One region of the Massilia sp. S19_KUP03_FR1 genome, then DNA from elsewhere that is predicted to be linked to it. Evidence: predicted binding sites of a transcription regulator. Region 1 holds the regulator's gene; each other region holds the start of a gene.
What was found. Region 1 encodes sigma-54, which starts transcription at its own class of promoters, with help from an activator protein. Its sites were predicted from a motif close to TGGCANGNAANCTGCTTT; they were not measured.
Positions count from the first base shown of each region.

Region 2: the regulator sigma-54 is predicted to act here: its motif matches at 4,099-4,116, upstream of V6M87_RS05095 (PEP-CTERM sorting domain-containing protein).
Region 3: the regulator sigma-54 is predicted to act here: its motif matches at 2,368-2,385, upstream of V6M87_RS01845 (PEP-CTERM sorting domain-containing protein).
Region 4: the regulator sigma-54 is predicted to act here: its motif matches at 1,838-1,855, upstream of V6M87_RS22725 (transglutaminase family protein).

Region 1 covers NZ_JAQQPS010000014.1:165,352-171,250, forward strand. Annotated here, with positions in the region: gene lptA (lipopolysaccharide transport periplasmic protein LptA) at 1-64, shown strand, start outside; gene lptB (LPS export ABC transporter ATP-binding protein) at 64-819, shown strand; gene V6M87_RS17025 (RNA polymerase factor sigma-54) at 823-2,313, shown strand; gene hpf (ribosome hibernation-promoting factor, HPF/YfiA family) at 2,378-2,731, shown strand; gene V6M87_RS17035 (hypothetical protein) at 2,813-3,772, shown strand; gene V6M87_RS17040 (PAAR domain-containing protein) at 3,781-4,044, opposite strand; gene V6M87_RS17045 (hypothetical protein) at 4,066-5,538, opposite strand; partial or broken gene V6M87_RS17050 (T6SS effector phospholipase Tle3 domain-containing protein) at 5,552-5,899, opposite strand, start outside.
Region 2 covers NZ_JAQQPS010000004.1:21,249-27,147, forward strand. Annotated here, with positions in the region: gene V6M87_RS05070 (methyl-accepting chemotaxis protein) at 1-223, opposite strand, end outside; gene V6M87_RS05075 (phosphate ABC transporter substrate-binding protein) at 315-749, opposite strand; gene V6M87_RS05080 (hypothetical protein) at 765-1,922, opposite strand; gene V6M87_RS05085 (hypothetical protein) at 2,672-2,932, opposite strand; gene V6M87_RS05090 (hypothetical protein) at 3,257-3,388, shown strand; gene V6M87_RS05095 (PEP-CTERM sorting domain-containing protein) at 3,389-4,063, opposite strand; gene V6M87_RS05100 (hypothetical protein) at 4,248-4,715, shown strand; gene V6M87_RS05105 (hypothetical protein) at 4,749-5,402, shown strand; gene V6M87_RS05110 (hypothetical protein) at 5,399-5,899, shown strand, end outside.
Region 3 covers NZ_JAQQPS010000002.1:29,764-35,662, forward strand. Annotated here, with positions in the region: gene V6M87_RS01840 (ATP-binding protein) at 1-1,693, shown strand, start outside; gene V6M87_RS01845 (PEP-CTERM sorting domain-containing protein) at 1,747-2,337, opposite strand; gene V6M87_RS01850 (PEP-CTERM sorting domain-containing protein) at 2,597-3,181, opposite strand; gene V6M87_RS01855 (hypothetical protein) at 3,507-3,749, shown strand; gene V6M87_RS01860 (fumarylacetoacetate hydrolase family protein) at 3,822-4,307, shown strand; gene V6M87_RS01865 (hypothetical protein) at 4,420-4,827, shown strand; gene V6M87_RS01870 (hypothetical protein) at 4,915-5,733, shown strand; gene V6M87_RS01875 (DJ-1/PfpI family protein) at 5,741-5,899, opposite strand, start outside.
Region 4 covers NZ_JAQQPS010000024.1:70,257-76,155, forward strand. Annotated here, with positions in the region: gene V6M87_RS22725 (transglutaminase family protein) at 1-1,767, opposite strand, end outside; gene V6M87_RS22730 (transglutaminase family protein) at 2,052-2,846, shown strand; gene V6M87_RS22735 (zinc-binding metallopeptidase family protein) at 3,010-4,080, opposite strand; gene V6M87_RS22740 (transposase) at 4,203-4,637, shown strand; gene V6M87_RS22745 (hypothetical protein) at 4,846-5,079, opposite strand; gene V6M87_RS22750 (SRPBCC family protein) at 5,194-5,766, opposite strand; gene ppk2 (polyphosphate kinase 2) at 5,792-5,899, opposite strand, start outside.

The DNA of each region.
Region 1 (5,899 bases):
GGCGGCCGCCGCAGCTGCGGCCCCAGCCCCAGCCCCAGCCCCAGCCCCAGCGGGTAAGAAATAATGGCGGAAATTGACAGCGGCAGCACCCTGATCGTGCGGGGGCTGCAGAAGAGTTATGGCAAACGTTTGGTGGTACGCGACGTGTCGCTGCAGGTCAAATGCGGCGAAGTGGTTGGTTTGCTGGGCCCGAACGGCGCCGGCAAAACCACGTCGTTCTACATGATCGTCGGCCTGGTGCCGTCGGACGCCGGCGCCATCGAAATCAACGGCGTCGACATCTCCAGCCTGCCGATTCACCGGCGCGCCGTCATGGGCTTGTCCTATCTGCCGCAGGAAGCGTCGGTGTTTCGCAAGCTGACCGTCGAAGACAATATCCGCGCCGTGCTCGAACTGCAGACCGTGGACGGCAAGGCGCTGTCGAAGGCCCAGATCAACGATCGCCTCGACACCTTGCTGGCCGACCTGCAGATCGAAAAACTGCGCGAGAACCAGGCCATGTCGCTGTCCGGCGGTGAACGGCGGCGCGTTGAAATTGCGCGCGCGCTGGCCACCAATCCGCGCTTCGTGCTGCTCGACGAACCGTTCGCCGGGGTCGACCCGATTGCCGTGATCGAGATCCAGCGCATTGTGCGCTTCCTGAAAGAGCGTGGCATCGGCGTCTTGATCACCGACCACAACGTGCGCGAAACGCTCGGCATCTGCGACCGCGCCTACATCATCAACCAGGGTGCGGTGCTGGCCTCCGGCCGTCCCGACGATATTATCGCGGACGAGTCGGTGCGGCGCGTGTACCTCGGCGAACACTTCCGGATGTAAGGGATGAAACAATCACTCCAGCTTCGGACCTCGCAGCACCTGGCGCTCACGCCGCAGTTGCAGCAGTCGATCCGGCTGTTGCAGCTTTCGACGCTCGAGCTGCACCAGGAGCTGGAGCAGGCCCTGTCCGACAACCCGCTGTTGGAGCGCCTCGACGACCCGCTCGACCGCTCCGTGCGGCTGCTGGGCGACGGCGCCATCAACGCACCAGGCGCGCAGAGCGAAGCCCCTCCCGCGCCAGGCAGCCAGGATGCGCCGGCGCCTGCTGAAGGCGCGGCCGAAGGTGGCGGAGAAGAGGGCGGCGGCAGCGGCGAAGAAGCGCAGGTCAGCCACGACGGCGACACTGACTGGAGCGACAGCAGCCGCGCCAAGGGCAGCGACGACGAAGAATCGCGCCCCCAGATCGAAGCGTCCGGCACCACGCTGCGCGAGCACCTGATGGAGCAGGCGCGCCTGGCGGTGCTGTCGCAGCGCGACCGCGCGCTGGTCGAAATCCTGGTCGATGGACTGGACGACAATGGCTACCTGGAGGAGTCGCTGGACGACATCCACGCGCGCCTGCCGGAAGAACTTGAGATCGATCTCGATGAACTGAAAACGGCGCTGTCGCTGGTGCAGAGTTTCGATCCCGTCGGCGTGGGTGCACGCGATGCGTCCGAATGCCTGGCGCTGCAGATCCGGCGCATGGCGGGCATCCCGATGGTTACGCGGCGCATGGCGCTGGCCATCGTCGAAAATCACCTGACCTGGTTCGCCCAGCGCGAAACCACCAAGCTGAAAAAAGCACTCGATTGCGACGATGAAGATTTGCGCGAGGCCCAAGTGGTCATCCGCGCCTGCAATCCGCACCCCGGCAACGTGTTTGCGTCGAACGTGTCGGACTTCGTCGTGCCCGACGTGGTGGTCAAGCGGGTCAAGGGCGCGTGGGTGTGCATGCTCAACCAGGACGTGATGCCGCGCCTGCGCGTGAACAGCGCCTATGCCGCCTTGCTCAAGCAGGGCAAGAGCGAAGCCCAGATGGGCGCGCAACTGCAGGAAGCGAAGTGGCTGATCAAGAACATGCGCCAGCGTTTCGACACGATCCTGCGCGTTTCCGAGGCCATCGTGGAGCGCCAAAAGAATTTCTTTTCGCACGGTGCTGTTGCCATGCGGCCACTTGTTCTTCGGGAGATTGCTGATACACTAGGTCTGCACGAGAGCACGATCTCACGTGTCACCACCCAGAAATTCATGCTGACCCCACACGGCATGTTTGAGCTGAAGTACTTTTTTGGCAGCCACGTCGCCACCGATGCGGGAGGAGAAGCATCCTCGACGGCGATCCGGGCATTGATTGTGCAACTCACAGGAGCAGAAGACCCTAAAAATCCACTTTCTGATAGCAAGATCGCGGACATGCTGGGGGAACAGGGGATGGTCATCGCGCGCCGCACGGTCGCGAAATACCGTGAAGCATTAAAGATCCCTCCTGTTACCTTGCGCAAGTCCATGTAAGGCGTTCGACCGGCGCGCATCGCGTACGGCACCGAGCGTGGCATTTCTTCAAAGGAGTTTATGTATGAATCTCACCATCAGTGGACATCATCTTGAAGTAACCCCCGCCATTCGCGAATATGTCCAGGCCAAACTGGAACGCATTCGCCGCCACTTCGATCAAGTGATCGACATCGCCGTGATCCTCACCGTCGACAATCTGACGGAAAAAGACAAACGACAAAAAGCAGAAATCAATCTTCGAATGTCCGGCAAATTGCTGCACGTCGAAAGCCTTTCGCACGACCTGTACGCCGCCGTCGATGCGCTCATCGACCGGCTCGACCGCCAGGTCATGAAATACAAGGAAAAAGTACACGAGCATGACCATCAGGCCATCAAACACCTGACTGAAGGGGGCGTTGCCGTCCCGGTGTAATGCATACCAACTGAACAGGGAAGGCGCCTCATGGGCGCCTTTTTTGCTTTCTGGTAACTTATAAATTATCATCGAAAGAACATGCTCAACAAGAAGGTTGATTCGATGATGATGTGCTTGCTTCGATGCTGCGTGCCGATACTGGCACTCACGTGGCTCACTGCTGCCGCGGCGGCGAGCGATTGGTATCCTTTCAATTGGGCGATCAAGGCGCAGCCGGGTTTCGTGACAGACAGAGTCGCCATCGTCCTGCCGGTCACACTCGACGGTAACGCGTGCAGCATGCAGCTCGACACAGCGGTAGGCACCAGCCGGTTGTATCGCTCGGGCTTGCCAGTGCGTTACGCCGCGAACGCCGGGCAGCTCGTGATCGGCCAGTTCGGCGTCGGTGCCATGCTGGGACGGCGTACCTTCAACCTGATCTACCCCGACGATGCAGCCCACCGGGAAACCGGATGCCGTTTGACCGATGTCGGCCCCCTGGTGGGCACCATCGGCAACGATCTGTTCGCGAACGGTAATCTGACGCTGGACTTGCGCCATGCCCGCTTTCGCTTTATCGAAGGCGCCGCTGCGCTCGTCGCAACGGATGCGAATAGCGTGCCCTTCACGATGACGACCAGTGAGGAAGGGCATGGGCAGGTCCCGCTCATCGAAGTCACGCTCGCTGACCGGCGCCGCGTTTCCCTGATCGTCGACACCGGCAGCGCGCCTGCACAATTGATTGTGTTTCACGAACCTGATTGGCTGGCGCTGGTAGGGCCAGCCGGCGCACGCGATGCGGTGGCGGTAACAACGATGTCGTGGAATCATCCGATGCTCTGTCGCACGGCACCGATCCGCGCTGCGTTCCATATCGGGCCGATTGGGCTAGGTACCGGTACCGGGGCATCGTTCTGCACGATTGACAAGCAGCCGGCATTTGGGGGCTCGAGCCTGTTCGGCACGATCGGCATGGTGCCTTTCCAGGATCAAGCGATCACCTTCGACTATGTCGGGCAGCGTTTCCTGATCACGGCGCCTGATGTGCACCTTTTTTGATTCTGCGCTCAGCCGCAGCCGCTCTTCGGCACGGTTGACATCAGCGTCGCGCCACAGCTCGTGGCGTGGCCCTCGAACGCAACCGGTACGCCGTCGATCAGGACATGCGGATCGCCCTCGGCGATCACACATACTTCATGGCCTTTCATCGGACAAAAGCAGCGGTCGCCCTTGCGCGCCACTGCAACGCCCATCGCGGTCGTATTAGGCGCGGCGGCGACGACCTTGCCGCCATGGCTGGTTGGATCGTTCAATCGAATCACGCGACGCATGGCATGTCCTTTCGTGGTGGGTCACTGCGAAAAACCTTGCGGGTAGCGCGGTGCATCATGGCGCAAGCCCCACCACGGCAAATAGGCATGGTTGCCGCCCCGGGCGCGGAACCAGGGTGCGCCGGGCACGATCGGCCGCACGACGGGCGGCGGCAGCACGACCGTGGCGGTAAGCTCCTCCTGGTCGGTGGTGCCGGCCACCAGCACGTTCTTGCCGAAGTGGTTAGCGTAGGCAATCGCCAGCGCGAGATTCGTGAGGGCCGTGCCTGCCCCCATTTCGCCAAGCAGGGCGGGGGTATTGAAGGTCTGCTTCATGAAGTCGAGTTCGGGGACTTCTTCGGTCATGGTGCGGGCCAGCACGGCAAGGCGGTCGGACGAGTCGCGGTGCAGGTTGGCAGCGTCGTGGATGACGAAGCCGATCGAGGTTTTCTGGATGCCGGCGTTCGCGGCGGCCTTGTCGAGCGCGGCTTTCCAGACTTGCAGGGGGCGTGACTGGCCGTTGTCGCTTGCCTCGAATGCGCTGGCTTTTCTGACGGCGGGGTAGGGCAGCCATGCCAGTGATGCGCGGTCAGTTTTATAGTCTTGGCCGGCCAGGACGAGCAGGACCATGTTCTCGTTGATTTGCGCATCCTTGGGGTGACTAGGGGCGTCCCAGTTCATTACCCAGACCGTTTCGTCAGGGTGCAGTTGCAGATAGTCGAGGCCTGCCGCGAGCGAGGTAAAACCGGCGTTCGGTCCTCCCATCTTGATGCGCACGTCAGGTGGGGTGCTTCGGGTCCAGGAATTCGGGAAGCTTTTGCTTCCGATATCAAAGCTGTCGATGATGCTATCGCGCGTAACGGCAGCAGCATCGACTTGATCAAGCTTCCCGTCAGGAAGAGCATATTCCACGTGGATGCCGGCAAGCTCCCGCCAAGTGGCTTTATCCTTCAATGAATGTGCATTATAGAAATAGTCGGAATCGCTGAAATAGATGTCTCGGAATAAATTGGTTATTTGTTCGATATATTGATAGTGGTAATACTTGAAGCTTGCTTTCCCATTGTTTCCATCCGCTATATAGGATATTGCTTGCAAAGAGCTATATTTTTTTGGGTTCGATATTACTTTGTCGTCATCTTTATTCGGGCCGATCAGCCCCATAGTCCATAGCAATTGCCATTCGGTAGGGTAATCGCGTCGCTGAAGGGGATTCAGCCATTGCAAGCCCACGACCTGAGCCATGTGCAGCTTTCGAACTGGCTGGGGCGTGGTGGAAACAGCGGGCACTGCTTTGGTGGAATTCGCTGCCAGTAGGGTCGTCACCACCAGAGCAATTCCGGCCCCGAGTGCCGGAAGCGCAAAAAGTCGCATGTTCAGTTCCCCATTAGTTAGCCTGCGTGTGCCGTCGGCTTCGCTACGATAGCTCCAATATGCCGTGAGTGAGAAAAGCATAACAAGTACAAGGATGCTGCAGGCCGTGCGCCGCCCCCACGTTCGAATAAAGATGGTCATGGATATTTGCCTCTCATTTTGAAAAAATTTCACGTTTGTTAATGATTTTGGAGGGCATACTGCCTTCGTCCGTTTTGTTGGCCCAATCGATTGCAGATAATTTTCGGAACTGCCCCTTCAAGAAATATTCGGCGAAATCTACACTAGTGATTTCAATATCCATGCCTTTTAAATAACGCCAGTCGGCGATCCTGCGAAGTGTGGCTAGATCTTCTTGTTTTACGCGGCAAACACCAATGGCCACGTCATACGCCAGCGCCTTCTGCGCGTGCATGCCGTTGGTCATGATGGTCGAGTGATCGGTTGCGTGTGTGTCGATGTTGTCGGCCAGCGCGTCCCTGATCTTGTCGTTCCGCCACGC
Region 2 (5,899 bases), on a different contig from region 1:
GCTTCTTGTCGCCTTCCATGACGGCGTTTTTGAGGTCGTCAGCCAGCGCCTGCACGTCGGTGCGCAGGATTTGCGACTGGGACAGTATGGCGTAGTCGACCTTGCCGGTGCGTTCGATGGTCGCCTGCGCCGTGTTGGCGAAGTAGGAGGACACGGCGATGCCAATGCCGAAAATGACGACGGATATAACTGGCAGCGACCAGATCCTGCTCTTGATGTTCATGATAACTTTCCTTGTGCTAAACGGGCGCGGGCGACAGCCTGCATGGCGGACCGGACTTCCGGCCCGCCATGCAGGCTGCTTTAGCGCGCTGTTACTTGATCGTCAGCAGTGGTTTGACGGTTGCGTCGAGGGCCGCCTTGTCGATGTAAGCGACCATGTTGGGATTGCTGGCCAGCTGCGCTTTCACGGCGGCGCTGTCGGCCACTGCTTTCGGTGGCTGCCCCTTGCCGGAAAAAATCTGCTTGGACCAGTAGGCCTTCAGCTGGGCGCCGCTCTTGCCGGCCGTTTTCTGGTAAAACTCGTCGCGAACTGCGGCGCCTTCGGCCTGGTCGATCGGAACCGCGGCGCCGGCGCCCGGCAGCGTGGTGCTGCGGCCCAGGAAGATGTCGGCAGCTTGCTCCTGGGTCAGGGCGGTGGCAGGGCTTTTGGCTGAGACGACGACGAGCACTTCAGCCGAGGCGGCCAGGCAAGCTGAGGCGAGCAATGCAACTGCCACTGTGGTGCGATAGAAGGTAAATGTGGGCATGGTGTCGTCTCTCAATTAGTAGATGAAGTCGAGGGCCAGGGTGGCGATATTGCCGCTGCTGCCGGCCAGGCCAGGCTTGGCGTTGACAAAGAATCCGGCGCTTTTTGCACCCAGCGCCACGTGCTCGAGCTGGAGCTTCAAGTCCATGTTTTTGTAGAAGTCCCAGCGCACGCCGGCTGCGGTGGTGCGCTGGGCGCGCGAGGCGGCCATGGTGCTGTTGCCGACCCGCGAGTACGCCAGGTAGGGCGTGAATGCGTTATAGCGATAGCCGCCGATGGCGTTGAACGCGCGCTCCGAGCCCGGCGGCATGCCGAACAGCGGCGCGGAAATCCAGCGCTTGAGCAGTGCCACTTCGCCCTGCACGAACCAGGTGCCGGGGTCGTAGATCGCGCCCAGGCTGTAGTTTTTATAGCCGATCAGCAGGTCGCTGCCGTAGCTGGCAGGCAGCTCGAAGACCAGTTGCGAAATGTGGGCGCTGGCGCGGATGGTCAGCGCGCCCTTTTCAACGGTATCCGAGATGCCGCGCATTTTGCGCATCGAGAACTCGGTGGTGGTGCCGCCGGCGCTCGGGGCCTTGATGCCCTTGGCGCGGCCGAACCAGGCCTGCACGGTATTGCGGAAGCCGCCAAACGACTGGCTCCATTTGCCGTCGATGCCGTCGGAATTGGTCAGGCCATACAGGCTGTAGGTTTCCTGTGGCGCGCGGGCCCAGGTATTGGCGTAACCGACCAGGCGGGTGTCAGACACCAGGAACGATGGCAGGGCGATGCGGCCGACGCGCACGCTCAGGTCCGGTGTGAACGCGTACTTGATGTTGGCCCATTCGATATGCGGCTCGAAGCTGTTTTCTGCCGTCATCGAACTGACCACCTGCAGCACGCCCGACCAGTGCTCGTCGATCTTCGCATCGACCTGCATGGCCGCCAGGGTGTCGGTGGTGGCCGACCATTGCTTTTTCGTGCCGGCGCCAGTGGGCTGGAATGGGTTGACGGCGAAGTCGCCATTGTCGAAGGACGACGTGTTCACGCCGAGCGTGCCGAAGCCGCCCACGGTAAAAATCTTGTTGCTGTCATCGGCCAGCGCGGCACCCGGCAGGGCGGCCAACGCAAGCGGCAGGGCGAGTTGGCGCAGACGGCGCGTGGTGCGGGGAAATTGGGCGTGCAAGGTGTTCATAATATTCCTGGTCAAATCAAAGAGATGTTGCAGTTAAAATTGCTTCCTATGCAACATCGGGGTTTCTATAACAGTTCATACGGCAGCGACCGATGCCAGTGAGTCTCGTTCAATCTGCGGTGCCCGCTCACTGCAATCATCACCAATACTCACATCACCAAAGCGAAAGCTGACGCCATCCGAGCGCAGTCGAACGAATCGTGGCGTGTGGTGCAAGGTAGGCGCAGTGCGGCGGAACGGTTTTGCAGCATGCTTGCGCATGCAGGCGGCACCTGTCCCTGCCTATGTCAGAGGCAGGCCTGGATATCACCGTTCAACTCCCCGGAAAGGGGGCGCGAAGGGAGGATAATTACTCTCAAGATAACTACTAGTCAGGCGATATCGAGAGTATATAGTTGATTCGCGACAATATACACACTTTGTTACAGCTTCGTTGTTTCCTTGCAACTTGTCTTGCTTTGAAGGTTGCAAGCGGAACACCTGCTGCGCTTGTGCCGGTGATGTCATGTGGGGGGCGGAAACGGTCGGATTGCGCATGGCGCGCAAAACGCGATGACAGATTCTTGATTTGATTGGTTCCCGGCTTCTCCTGCAAGTTCATCCTGGCGCTGGGCGCTGCGTACGCGCTGACGGCTGCTGGGCTCGCTTGGTTTGGGTGGCCTGCGCACGGTTGAGAAAATCATGGGCGTCGTATAGCCGGCAGGGATACGCCACCAAGCTGGAGGTGGCGATGGCCGGCTGCCGGTGCTCTACTTCAACGGCCAGAACCACGCCCCTTTACTTGTCCAGTAGCAGTCAGTCGTACACGCGAGTACGCCGCCGTACAGGGACGAGACAACGTCAATATAGCCGTGGTCATCAACGCCCGGGATCAGCCGAAAAAATGACACTACCCGGCTCCGCTGGCCGATCTGATCAGCCATCCCGCTACCGCCGAATTTCTCCGGCTTGCCCAGCATTAACGGCCGCGCCAGGATCAGCGACAGCCGGGCCTGTCCGGGCTCGATCAAGGACTCAGCCGGGGAAGAAGCTATAGCCAAAATTACGAACTAAACTATTTATATAAAATGCCTCAAATAGTTTGACACTTTCCGAACCTGCTGGCCCACAGCGACACGTATGGCAAATGGACTGAACAACGCGTCGATCTCGTGCACGGCGAAGCACGTCAGCATGTAAGGCTCCGCGCAAACATTCATGCCACATCTCTTCCCCGGGCATGAAGGAAGAGAAGCATCCGCCGAAAGTCACGCTGAAGCCGTTTTGGTGCCGTTGCCACCGGCGGGGAGCCGACCAGGCAGGACATCATCGACGCGCACGGCCGGCTTGCGCAGATGCAGATCGATCTGGATAACCGCGAGAAGGACTTGACTATGCGCGACGTAAAGTTCGACAAGGACCGCGCCGAGTTCGACGCCAAGGTAGCAGGCGCTGCTCGACGCAGCGCCATAAAACGGGGGCGCTAGTTACGCCTCCTTGGAACGGCGACGCGCCGCTACGAGTCCGAATGCACCCAAACCCAGGAGTGCCAGACTCGCCGGCTCGGGAATATCGCGATCTAAATTTGACGAACCAGCAATCTCAGGTATTCGAGTGTTGCTACCTGGAAGCGCGACGAACGTAATATTGTCAAGACGATCAGTATTGAAGAAAACCTGTGTTTCGGCGCCGTTCGAATAGAACGAGTAGCTTCCCATTTGGCTTGGATGAATATATCGATAACCTCTATCGATGCAGGACGCTTCTGTGCTGCAAAAAGGATTTAGATTGGATGTAATATATTGACTATCGGAAATTCCTCCGTAATTAATGTAGGAGTACGAGCCATCCAGTTCTGTATTTTCAGCAGCGTTAAACTTAATCAAGTACGCGACGCCTTCACCGAACAGGTTCGCTGCGATCGTCATGCCCGCTCCGCCTTTTACATACGCGCCTGCTTCATTCAAAGCAGCGATCGCATTGAAGTGAATTCCATAGTTGTAGCCGAGCGAGTAGCCAAGGCTGTCCGTCCCGCCGTTGTAGAAGTCGGCGACGTTTGCCGTGTTGCCGACACCCTGAAAAGTGATCACTGGGATCGCTTGAGCGGTGCCGGTTGCGCCAAGAGCAGCAAGCAAGACAGCGGCAAGGGTATCTTTAGTCATTCGTTTCTCATGGTTGTTTTTATGGAATTGACTTAAGAGCAATTGTTGTGCCAGAGTCGATTCGTTATAAAAATCAAAGGCTTAAAATTCCTGCGATCTCCCAGTGTAAAAAATTCTGACTAGCAATCACCCGTATTGCATAAGTTTCAGCGAATTATTAACGATATCTTCAAAGGCTCACACGATGATTACCCGATCCCGCATCACACTGCTCCTGGCCGCCGCGCTGCTGGCCGCCCGCGCAGCCGCAGCCGGCGCCATCACCGATGTGCGCTTCCAGAATACCGGCGCCGCCCAATTGAACGTGCCCGTCACCTTCGGCCAGATATTCGCCGCCGGCGACATGAAGAAGTCCGACGTCCTGGTCGGCAAGCTGGCCGGCGCCACCGTGCCGCTGCAGGTCGACGTCAAGGCCACGCACGCCGATGGCAGCGTGCGCCACGCGATCATTTCCGCCATCGTCCCGACGCTGGCCGCCGGTGCCACCGGCGCGATGACGCTGAACACTGGCGGCACGGCGGCGGCAAGCCGCGCCACGCCCGCCGATCTGCTGGCCGCTGGCTTCACCGCCTCTGCCGCCGCCACTATTGCCGGCGTCAAGTACACCGCATCGGCTGACCAGCTGCTGAAAGTCGGCGCCAAGGCCACCTAGCTGGCCGGCGCCGTCGCCAACGAATGGCAGGTTGTGGCGCCGCTGACCACCTCTGCTGGCGTGGCACACCCGCACCTTGCCGCGCGCTTTGCCGTGCGCTACTACAGCGCCATAAAAAAGGCCCGCGTCGACGTCACCATCGAAAACAACTGGGCCTACGAGCCGGGCCCGCAGAACTTCACCTATGACGCCGAGATCCTGGTGGGCGCCAGGTCCGTCTACAACAAAGCCGGCTTGAAACACTTGCACCACGCGCGCTGGCGCAAACTGTTCTGGTGGGGCGACGCGCCGGCCTTGAATGTGCAATCGAACGTGCCTTACTTGATTTCCCCCCGCGCGGTACCGAACTACGACCAGACGGTGATGCCATCCGAGGGTTTGCTGCAGTCGCTGGCGGCCCGGATGAACGGCAAGGGCGGCCCGATGCAAATCGGTCTGGCCGTGGCTTACATGCCGACAACCGGTGGCCGTGATGATATTGGCATTCTGCCGATGTGGTCTCCCGCCTACCTGCTCAGCATGGACAGTCGCGCGCGGGATGCAACGTTGGCGACCGCTGACGGTTCTGGTAGTTTCTCGATGCACTACCGCGACCGCGCCACAGATCGCCCGGTCAGCATCCTGGATCACCCCGCCATGACGCTGCTGGGCGCGAGACGGACACCAACAACCCATATACCGGGGTGAAAGAAGCCTTCCCCGCACTCGTGGTTGACGGTGCCACGCCTTACACGTCGGATACCGCGCACCAGGCTGGATTCGCGTATCTACCGTACCTGCTGACCGGCGATTTCTACTACCTCGAAGAGTTGCAATTCTGGGCAATGTACAACGCACTGATCGACAACCCGGGCTACCGCAAATACGAAAAGGGGCTGTTCCAGAACGACCAATTGCGCGGGCAGGGCTGGAGCATGCGCACGCTGGGTGAAGCGGCCTACATCACGCCGGACAACGACAAATTCAAGGCGCAGTTTCTCGGCTTCCTGAATGCAAACCTTGATTGGTACAACGCCACCTACACAAACGGCACGAATAACAACCTCGGCATGATCACAAATGGCTACGGCATCACTTATCAGAACAATACCGCTGGTGCGCCGTGGCAGGACGACCATTTCACGTCCGCTATCGGGCACGTCGCCGAACTCGGTTTCGCGAAGGCCGGGCCGCTACTGGCATGG
Region 3 (5,899 bases), on a different contig from region 1:
CAGTTTCGAGGAGCGCTTGCTGGTGCTGGCGCCGCGCGGGCGCGACCAGGACGTGATCCTGCGCGTGCTGCAGGCCCAGGGCATTGTGTGCGAAGGGATCGACACCCTGGCCGCACTGGTGGACGCGATGGCGGCCGGCGCCGGCGCGGCCCTGCTGGCCGAGGAGGCGCTGCGCAGCGCCGACATCGCCAGCCTGATCGGCGCGCTCGAGGCGCAGGAAGCCTGGTCCGATTTTCCGTTCGTGATCCTGGTGTCGTCGGAAAATGTGAAGGCGCGCCAGGAATCGAATGTGCTGCTGGCGCGGCTCGGCAACGTTATCATGCTGGAGCGGCCCCTGAACACCGAAACCTTGCACAGCGCCACCCTGGCCGCACTGCGCGGGCGGCGCCGCCAGTATGCGGCGCGCGACGTGCTGCTCGACCTGTCGCGCACGGCCGACAGCCTGCATGGCAGCAAGGCCGAACTGGTGCGCCTGAACGAAACGCTCGAATCGCGCATCGACGAGCGCACGCGCGCGCTGGCGCTGGCCAACGACCGCCTGATGACCGAAGCGTTCGAGCGCGAACGGGTCCAGCAGGCGCTGATGCAGTTCCAGAAAATGGAGGCGGTGGGCCAACTCACCGGCGGCATCGCCCACGATTTCAACAACCTGCTCAATGTTGTGCAGGGCAGCATGGACCTGATCCTGATGATGTCGCAGGACGCCACCACCCGGCGCCGCGCCGAAGTGGCGCGCAAGGCGTGTCAGCAGGGGGCCAAACTGACCAGCCAGCTGCTGGCGTTTTCGCGCAACCAGCGCCTCGACCTGAAACCGACAGCGGTGCCAGCGATGCTGGCCGGTGTGCGCGAACTGCTGGCCACCTCGCTCGGCTCCAGCGTGCAGTTTTCCATTGACGTCGAGGACAGCGCCCATTGGGTCATGGCCGACACCAACCAGATGGAAATGGCCTTGATTAACCTGGCCATCAATGCGCGCGACGCCATGCCGGGCGGCGGCCAACTGCGCATTCATGCGGCCCGTGCCGTGCCGCCGGTGGAACTGAACGCCGGAGAATATGTCCGGATTGCCGTCACCGACACCGGCGAAGGGATGAGCCCGGCCGTCATGGCCAAGGTGTTCGAGCCGTTCTTCACCACCAAGGGCGTGGGCAAGGGAACCGGTTTGGGTTTGTCGCAAGTGTATGGCATGGCGCAGCAATCGGGCGGCAGCGCGCGTGTTACCAGTACGCAGGGCGAGGGCACGACGGTCGAAATCTGGCTGCGCGTGGCTGCCGCGCCGGCGCGTGCTGTGCAGGTGGAAGCGCGCAGCGGCCCGCGCCGGTCGCAAACCGGCGCGCGCATCCTGGTGGTGGAAGACGACAGCCTGGTGCGCCAGTCGATGGTGGAATCGCTCGAGGCGCTGGGCTACCTGGTCACGCCGGCCGGCGACGGCGAAGCGGGCTTGCGCGAACTGCAGCGCGAGCGCCCGCACCTGATGATCACCGACTACCTGATGCCCGGCATGACCGGCGCCGAGCTGGTGCAGCGTGCCAGTGTCGATTATCCCGGCCTGCCGATGATTATCTCGACCGGGTACGCCGACATGGAGGCGGTGGACAAGGTCATCGGCAGTAATTATGTGCTGCGCAAACCGTTCGAGCTGTCGGAGCTGGCCAACAGCGTCGACAAGGCGCTGCACAGGATGCACACGTAAAAATGGCCCGGGGTGCAGCCCGGGCCATCCTGCCGCAGTACGGAATCGATCGCTTACGCGGCCGCTTGCATGCCGGCCCGGCGGCGGCGGCCGCAATAGCCCATCATGGCCAGGCCAGCGCCGAGCAGCAGCGCGCTGCCTGGCTCGGGGACGTCGCTTGCAGGAACCGGGTCGCCGGCGAAGTAGAACGTGACGCTGCCGAAGTTCCAGATGCCGTCCGGGGTCACCTTTTCATCATCGAAAAATTCGCTAAACTCCAGGCGCAGGATGCCATCGGCGCCGACACTGAAGCTCAGGTTCTGGGCAAGCAGGTTCACCAGGCGCGAGTACATTCCCGTCGCCGATGCGTCCACGTTGAATGCCGGGGCGAGGTTCCCGCCGACCGACCTGATCGAATCGGTGTAGGTCAGGGTGACTTCGGAAAGCCAGCTGGGATCGAACGCCGTAAGGTTGACGTTGTAAGCAATGCCGGTAACCGTCGCGTTCGCGCCCACGTCGAGCAGGAAGACCGGATTTTGCGGCGCACCGAGTTGGCCGTAGCTCTGGATGCCGCGCACGTCGAACGTGATCGGTGTCGCAAACACGGATGTGCAAGCAAAAACGGACAAACCGATCAGCAGTTTATGTAGTGAACGCAGCAACATGACCATCTCCGAAAGTGTAGGCATATTAGTTATGCAAAAAGCATGCCAGTCAAGATGATTATGCCATGTGGTTGATTTATATAGATAAATTAAATTCAGTCGATTGATCGGCTTGTGAAATGTAAGTTTTATCGACAGTAAAATTATTTGAACAATAAACTTGTTTTCATAAGTCTATAAAAACCGTTCATTATTAATTCTGCATATAAAAAGCAGCTTGCCCGGGCCTGTATGCAGGGGCCGCGCTGCTCTTGCCCTGTCAAGCAGCATCTTTCGCGTGACGGCGGCGCGCCGAATAGGCCATCAGCGCCAGGCCAGCGCCCATCAGCAGTCCGCTGGCAGGCTCGGGGACGTTGCCGGGCGGCGTATCGACAGCGTCGGTGGTGAAGGTGATGGTGCCGAAATTCCACATGCCGTCAGGCGACACTGACGCATCGTTGAAGTCTTCATAGAACTCGAGGCGGAGCAGGCCGTCGGCGCCCACCTGGAAGTCCAGGCCCAGATCGACCAGACTGGCCGAGCCTGCGTAACTAGCGGTGCCTGGATGGTCATCCTCAAAGCCTGGTGTAAAGAACACGCCGGTCGACTGGTCCGTGTCGCCAAAATACAAGCTCAGTTCGGACAGGTAGCTTGGCCTAAATGCGGTGACGTTGACGTTGTACGAGACGTCGGTAATGGTAGCGAAGGCACCCACATTAAAGGAGAGAACCGTATTCGCGCTACTGCCCTCTGCGGCATAGCTGCGGATGCCGGCAACATTCACGACCAGCGGTGCTGCAAACACGGAAGTGCAGGCCAGTAAGGACAAGCTGACGATTAATTTGCTCAGGGATCGCATGGTCATGGGATTCTCCGGTTCAGGTGAAATTATCCAGCGAGCAGAAAGCGTGCCAGTGATTTATTTTATTCTAACTACTTGATTTCTATAAAATAAAAACACGACGATCGATATGCGTTTCATTAGCTGTAAATTTTCTCGACAGCCGGCGCTTATTCGAAGAACGATGTATTGAATTAATGAAAGTTAACTTCTATTTATTGAAATATTGCTGAGATATATTGTTGTATTGCGCGTATGTTCTCTTGGCATTTCAAGGTTCAAGCCGATGACATGATTTGCTCGACACTGGCTGGCAGTCCCAGCACAACAATATCAACGGAGCAAACCCATGACAAACCGCCGCAACCTGCTCAAGGCAGGCACTTCCACCCTCATCGGCGGTCTGATCGCCAGCGCCGGCCGCGCCGTCTCGGCCCAGGACACCGTGCCTGCTGCTGCTGCTGTGAACGTGCGGTCGGTGCCGCCGCTGGCCGCCAGCCTCGGCATGCGCGCCTGGCGACCTGTGCCCTGGGTGCGAGCGCTACCCCCGGCCTGGTGGTGGTGCTCGATGACGGGGCCATGGTCGACGTGAAAGCCGGCCGGCCTTGAACAACTGCGTCTGCTGGTCGAGCGGGCGGCGCAACGCAAGACCGGCTTGCTGCCGGTGGCGCAGGCGCGCTTTCTGTCGCCGATTCCGCGCCCGGACCGCAACATCTATTGCGTCGTCTGGAATTATCTGGACCATTTCGAAGAAGGCAAAAACGCGCGCGTCGACAAGGTCGTCGACAAGCTGCCCGATCACCTGGTGTTCTTCACCAAGGGCAAAAGCCTCGATGGCCACGGCCCGATGGGTCCGTGGATTGTCAGCGCGGCCGGTGTGAAACTCGATGACGTGCGCGTGATCTGCCGCGTCAACGGCGTGGAAAAGCAGAATGGCAGCTACCAGCAGATGTACTTCAAGATCCCGCGCATCATCGCCGAACTGTCGCGCGGGATGACGCTGGAACCGGGCGACATCATCGCCACCGGCACGCCGTCGGGTGTCGGCTTTGCGCGCAAGCCGCAGGAGTTCCTCAAGGACGGCGATGTGATGGAGACCGAGATTACCGGGGTGGGCGTGATCCGCAACACGATTCGCGCGAAGACGTAAGCCTTGAGGGTGTTTGTCGTCGATCACGGCCTGGTCCGCATCGTCGGCCAGTGCGCCGCGGCTTCCGTTACACTGGGGCACTTCCGACCAACTTGCCAGCAGGAGCCACGCCATGCACGACCTCACCCTCCCCGAAAAAATCTGGCAGCGCGCCTGCGGCAATGGACCGGCATCGCCAGGCACGGGCGACATCGCGCTGATGGCATTGCTGACGTTTCACGGCCTGGTGATGAACATGGGCGCGCTGCATGCCATCAAATGCCTGAGCGCCGACCAGGTGGCCGCGTCGCGCGCCGCGTATCGCTATTTTGGCTTCGGGAATATTGCCGGCATTATCGGGGCAGGGCAGCATGCCATCGCCCAGGAACTCGATGCGTGCGAGCTGGAAGAGACGCTCGAAGAAGCCTACGGCGCCATCATCGATAACGACGCTGTGCTGTTGAAGGCTTTCGAGGACCATTACGCGCATGCACCAGCGGACTACGCAGCGCTCGCGGACGGCGCGGCAGGGCAGTTGTAGACCCCGTTCTATTCGGTTCGCATGAAATAAAAAGAAGTTGATTTGTGGTTATTATTTGTTTTTATAATAATTTCTGGAGATCACTTCATGCAAACCAAACTGGCAGTTCCCGCACTTTCGCTAGTGATGGCAACCCTGCTCGCTGCATGCGGCGGCGGTGGTGGCGACAGCGCCTCGCCTGCAGCGGCCGCGCCCACCACGCCAGCCACCACCACGCCCGTCGTCACCACCCCCGCACCGGTTCTGGCCAGTGCGCAGGACACGTATATCGGCACGCTCTCGGACGGGCGCGAGCACCAGACCATCGTGCTGGAAAACGACCAGTTCTATACGATGTACGGGCGCACCGCTGGCGGCGCTTTCGGGATCGAAGGCTTCTTGCAGGGCAACGGCAAATCGAATAACGGCAGTTTCAGCGCCACCGACGTGGTCGATTCCACCACCACCACGCTGCGGACGGGTGCGACGGTCACTGCGACGTATGCGCCGGGCGTCAGTTTGAACGGCAGCGTGGTGGAAGCCGGCAGCAGCGTGAGCTTTACCAGCGCGCCGATCAGCACCGCTGTCTTCAATTACAACGCCACGCCCAAGCTGACCGACCTGGCCGGTTCGTGGAGCCTGACTTCCCTGCGTGGCACCTCGAACATCTTCACGGTGACCTCGACCGGCGCCTTCACCGCCACCTCGGGTGCGTGCACCTTCAGTGGTGCATTCGTGCCACGCGCCTCCGGCAAAAACATTTTCGATGTCAACATGACGTTCGGCGCGGCGCCGTGCGTGCTGGCCGGGCAAACCATCAAGGGCATCGCTGTCAGCTATGTGCTCACCAACGGCAAGCGCCAGCTGATCATCGCCGGCCTCGATGCCGGTCGCACCAACAGCGCAGCGTTTGTCGGCGTGCGCTAACAACCTTCTAAGCCAGGAAAGGCATGGGCGCGGCGTCGAAACTGTTTTTGTGCGCGTCCATGCAAAAGTAATAGGTCCGGCGCCTGAAGATCGACGATGGCGCCGTCGCCTTCTCGACGGCCATGTCGCACACCGGGCACAGCGGATGCGCGGCGGTCCCGCGCGG
Region 4 (5,899 bases), on a different contig from region 1:
CGACTTGCCGGCGGCAACGCCGAGCACCGGACGGCGCTCTTTTTTCTCGGCCGGCAGCGGGTCATGCGGCGCAAACGGGTCGACATCAAACTCTTCGTCGCGCTGTTCCGGCATCACCCAGGGCAGGGTGGCCAGAGGCAGGCGCAGGCCCAGCGGCGAATCGCCCTCGAGCAGGTACAGGTGTTCGCGCTTGATCGGCCACGGCGAGGTGCACCAGCTGGTGCCGAGCATGAAGGTGGGGTCGTGTTCGGCCGCTTTCAGGGGCAGCACGTAGCCGGCCACCTGGCCCAGGCCCCGTTCGAGCAGGCGCGCCAGGCGGCGCCGCTCTTCCGGCGCCTTCAGGTCGGCCGCCAGCGGGTCGAGATTGCGCGGCAGCGCCTGCTCGCGCTGGGCCTGCTGCAGCACGTCTTCGTAGGCGGCAATGGGGCTGCCGGCGGGCAGGCCGAGCGTGCGCACCAGTTCCGCGATAAAACGCTCGGCGTCTGCGCTGGTGCAGCCGTCGTCGACGTGTTCATCGGAGAACAACTCGGCATCAAGCCACATCGGCTGGCCGTCGACACGCCAGAAAATGTTCAGGGCCCAGCGCGGCAGCGGCTCGCCCGGATACCATTTGCCCTGGCCGTAATGGATCATGCCGCCCGGCGCAAAGTGGTTTTTCAGGCGGTGCATCAGCTTGCCCGCCAGTTCGCGCTTGTTGTCGCCGTGGGCGAGGGTGTTCCATTCGGCGCCGTCCATGTCGTCGATCGAGACAAAGGTCGGTTCGCCGCCCTGGGTCAGGCGCACGTCCTGGCGCTTGAGTTCAAGGTCGACCTGCTGGCCGAGTTTGTCGATGTCGCTCCACTGGCTTTCCGAATACGGTTTTGTGACGCGCGGGTCTTCATGGATGCGCGTGACCGTCATTTCGTGGACAAAGGTCACTTCGGCTTTGTCGGTGAAGCCGGAAACCGGCGCAGCCGACGACGGCATGGCCGTGCAGGCCAGCGGAATATGGCCTTCGCTGGCCAGCATGCCGGAGGTGGGGTCGAGACCGATCCAGCCGGCGCCGGGGATGTACACCTCGGTCCAGGCGTGCAAATCGGTAAAATCTTCAAGCGCGCCGCTGGGGCCATCGAGTGCTTCCTGGTCGGCCTTCAGCTGGATCAGGTAGCCGGACACGAAGCGTGCGGCCAGGCCCATCTCGCGCAGGATCTGCACCAGCAGCCAGCCGCTGTCGCGGCAGGAGCCAGAGCGGTTTGTCAGCGTTTCTTCCGGCGTCTGCACGCCCGGTTCCATCCGCAACAGGTAGGCGATATCGTCGCGCAGGCGCTGGTTGATGGCCACCAGAAAATCGTTGGTCGCCAGTGGTTTGCCGAGCAGGTCGGCGCGTGCTTTGGCGACCCATTCGGCTTGCAATGCGCCCGGCTCTTCCGTCTGCAGGTAGGCGGACAGCTCCGCCTTCAGCTGCGCCGGGTAGGCGAACGGGAAGGTCTCGGCGTACTTTTCGACGAAGAAGTCGAACGGGTTAATGACGGTCATGTCGGCGACCAGGTCGACCGTGAATTCGAGGTGGTCGGCTTTTTCCGGGAACACGAAGCGGCCGATGTAATTGCCATACGGATCTTGCTGCCAGTTGATGAAATGCTGTTCTGGCTGCACGCTCAGCGAATACGACAAAATCGGGGTCCGCGCATGCGGCGCCGGGCGCAGGCGCACCTCGTGCGGCGACAGGGCGACCAGGCGGTCATAACGGTAACTGGTCTTGTGGTGCAGCGCGATGCGGATGGCCATGCGGAAAAACCTTTCGATGTGGGCGCGATCAATGGAAATACGATGCTGGTGGGCGCTCTACATTGCAAGGTAAGCATGATTCGTACCTGCAACACTATCGCGCGCAGCTTGATACAATGCTCATGAGAATCGTTGCTTGAGTAGCTAGACCGCGTGTCTTCCATTAAAGCAATCGTGACAACACATTACCACGGGCATGCCGTTTGGTTGGTCGCGGTGCGTGGCGCGGCGTGCGCCGTGCACCAGCGTGGTGCGCGCAACCCTGAATCCGAAAGCGAGCGCCCATGTGGCTGCGTACTGGCTGCACCCTGAGCTTTACCGTCCCCGGCCCCACGCCCTTCATTATGATGCTGCGTGCGCGCAGCGGCGCCCAGCAATGGGTGGCGCGCGACACCTACACGATGACGCCGAGCGTGCCGGTGCTGGAGTTCACCGATGCGTACGGCAATTTGTGCCAGCGCCTGGTGGTACCGACCGGCGAGTTTTCCATCCACACCTCGGCCGATGTGCTGACGGCTGACATGATCGACGTCGCGCCGGGCGCGCCGTTCGATGACGTGCAGACCCTGCCCGATGCCGTGTTGACGTATCTGCTGCCGAGCCGGTATTGCGAATCCGAACAGTTCAACGAGATGTCGGCGGAGATTGTCGCTGATGCGGCGCCGGGGTATGACCAGGTAGTGGCGATCTGCGACTGGATCCGGCGCGAGGTGGCATTCAATCCGGCCTCGATACACGACCACATGACGGCTGCCGACGTCAACCGCCGCCGCGAAGGGGTGTGCCGCGACCTTGCCCACCTGGGCATCGCGATGTGCCGCAGCCTGTCGATTCCGGCGCGCATCGTGGTGGGCTATCTGCACGACCTGTCGCCGATGGACCTGCATGCCTGGTTCGAGGCGTGGGTGGGTGGACGCTGGTATACTTTCGACGCGACGCAGGACGCGCCGCGCGGCGGGCGCGTGGCGCTGGGATATGGGCACGACGCGGCACAAGTGGCGATATTCAACCAGTTCGGACCGGCCCTGGCCGCGCATCAAATGGTGGTGAGCGTGGCGCTGCTGGAGGCGGCGCCTTAGTATTCTGGTGCCGTACTGCCGAAGAAGCATGGGTCCCGGCTTTCGCCGGTAAGACGTAATGAAGGCAACCATACTGGCAACCGTCGGCTTAAAAACCGTCGTCCCGGTGCAGGCCGGGACCCATCACAATCATGCAGCATGGTCAAGCGTATTCGCGCCGCGATCAGGATGCCACCTTCGCTTTCTCCTTCACCACCTGGTGCACGAACGCCAGCTTCTCGAGCACCGGCGTACTCAGTTTGAACGGATACGAATCCGGCATCCCGATACTGCGATTGAGGCTGTTGAGCACATACGTCAGCGCGAACCAGTCGTGCAAGGTCTCATCGAACGCCCCGGTTTTCATTGGCAATGCGACCGCTTCGAGCGACGGTTCGCCCGCCTTGACCGGATGCAGTGACAAGCCGCAGGCGTGCGCCGTTTCCAGCGTGTCGAGCATGTGCAGGTAGTGCGCCCACGTTTCGGCCCAGTCTTCCCACGGGTGCGAACTGGCGTAGCTGCTGACGAACTGTTCTTCCCAGTCCGCCACCGGGCCGTTCTGGTAATGGCGCTGCAGCGCGACGCCGTAATCTTCGCGTTCGTCGCCGAACAGCGCGCGGAATGGTTCGATCCATGCGGTATCGGCCACCAGCCGATCAAAATAATAGTGCCCGCTCTCATGGCGGAAGTGCCCCAGCAGCGTGCGGTAGCGTTCGTGCATTTGCTCGCGCGTGCGCTCGCGCTCGGCCGGGTCGGCTTCGGCGATGTTCAGTGTAATCAGGCCGTCGTCGTGGCCGGTCATCACGCACTGGTCGGAAATCGCATCGTCGAGGAACTGGAAGGCCAGCCCGGTCTGGGGCTCGCTCTCTTTCGATGCGGGGGTCAGGTTCAGCGCCGCCAGTGAAAACAGCAAACGGCGCTTGGCCGCCTCCAGGCGGGCCCACAGCGTGTGGTTTTTTTCCGACGTCAGGGCTGGGATGACGACCGTCAGCTGGCACGACTCGCACAGCGCATGCGGGTCGTCCGCGGGTAGCATCCAGTTGCAGACGTTGTATTGCACGTAATTGCTGCACTGCTTATACAGCGTGCCTTCGTCCTTGCGGTTCAGGCTGCGCCACAGGCCATCGTCGGCCGGCTCGAAGCTGTTGATGGTGCGCGTGACCGGCTGGTAGCCGAGCATGCTTTCGCAGTGGAAGCAGTGGGTGTTTTCAAAAAAGACTTGGTGCGAGCATTTGTCGCAGTGAAACGTTTTCATGATTGGACCGGCGTCGGTTGGATTGTCAGTGTTGGCAATCTAACAGCTAACGGTTGTCTCGCAGGCTGGTGTAGGACAACGCCGCGCAATCGTGCGCGCGGGCAGGAGCGCGACTTCGGAAGTTGTCCGATGAGGAGCGGCGCGAGCTCGGTGCGCTGGCTCGCGATGCCGGTGGTACGGCCGGTTCCATTGAGCGAGGGTGGAAACGCGCCGCAGATACGCCGCTTAGTCTGAACCGCATCAAAGCGTATCTGACGGACATGGCATTTCGGTACAAACGATATCGTCTCAGCTTGAAGGACAAACGCAACGCAGATGCTTTTGACCGTGCAAAGGGCATCGTGGCGTCGTTGCAGGGCATGGCGCAAACGGGACAAGACAACCTTCTGTATTTCGACGAATCGCACTTCAGTCCCAATCCGTCAGTGCAATATGGATGGTCACCGATTGGCCAGACGCGCTGTGATGAAGCAGGCGTGCACCGGCAGCGTGTCAATGTTCTCGGGGCACTCGTCCATGATCGCAAATTGGTATCTCTGCTATCTACCACCGTATAGCCCAGAATGAACCGAAGCGAAATGCTGAGGAAACACGTCAACGATTTCGGGCGAAAATTCACCCGTCTGACCGCTCGTGCCCTGTTCGATGAGGTTACCTCTCTGATGACGAATGACGGCACGGAATTACAATAAATTTTCGGTGATTACTTAGCTGCACGCTATGCTGCTGCATACGGCGTCCTGGTGAAACGGTAGAGACGATGGCTTATTGAAGTGCTGACATACGCTGCGCGGATCCGGAAAAGTGGCGCTGTTCGGCCCAGCGCACATCGACCAGCAACACGCCGGCACGTGCAACGAGGCGCCAGGCAATGACCGGTGGGATGCTGCCGGCGAACGTCGACGCGGCGGCGGCATCGATTTGGATTGCCGCCAGTTCGCGTTGGAGGGTCGCAAGGGGCATGGTGACACGCCGTTTTCCGTTGATGGCGATCGCCACCAATGGGTCAATATACGGCGCGTCGAAGCGAAACGGAACGAATAAAAATGCGCGCACAAATACAATGCGCGCATAAACGGGTGGCAGGCGGGTGCGATGGGGGGCGCGTGGCGCTCAAGGGGCAGGTGCCGCGGCGGCGCCGCGATCGAGGCGCGCCAGCACGGCGGCCATCATGTTGGCGATATCCTTGCGCACGATGCTCGTGCCCACCAGACCCGGTACATAAAACTTCGGCGCGATGGTGGCGCTGTAGTCCACCCTGGTGCCGCCGGCGCCCGCCGGTCGCAGCGCCCAGCTGGCACGGTAAACCTTCATGTCGCCGTCCACCAGGCTGACGTCGATCTGATCGGGCGCCCGTTCCTGCACCTGCACGACCAGGTGAATGGCGCGGCTGAAAACAAGAAACTGGACGCCACCCTGCTGCTCGATGATGACTTTGGCGCCATCGCGCGACAGCACCCGCGCGCTGCGCAGGTCTGGCACGTACTCGGGCATGCGCTCGTAGTCGGTGAGGATGCGCCAGACGGTGGCGGGTGACGCGGCCACGGTGCCGCTTGATGTAATCCGGTAAACCTTGCCGCCGTCCGTGTCGTCGGCCCGCTCCACGCTGACCGCGAGCGCCGCCGCGGCGCCCCAGGCCGGCAGGGCGAGCGCGAGGAGAAGGAAGGGAGCGAGGCGGGTCAACATGCACCCAGCCTAGCATGTACAGCGACTAATAGATTTCCGGGACGATAATTTCTGCCGGCACTTCCTTGCGCACATAATCGTCGCGGTACACGCGGTCGGGCAGGTCGATCGGCGGATGCGCCACCTCAACGTA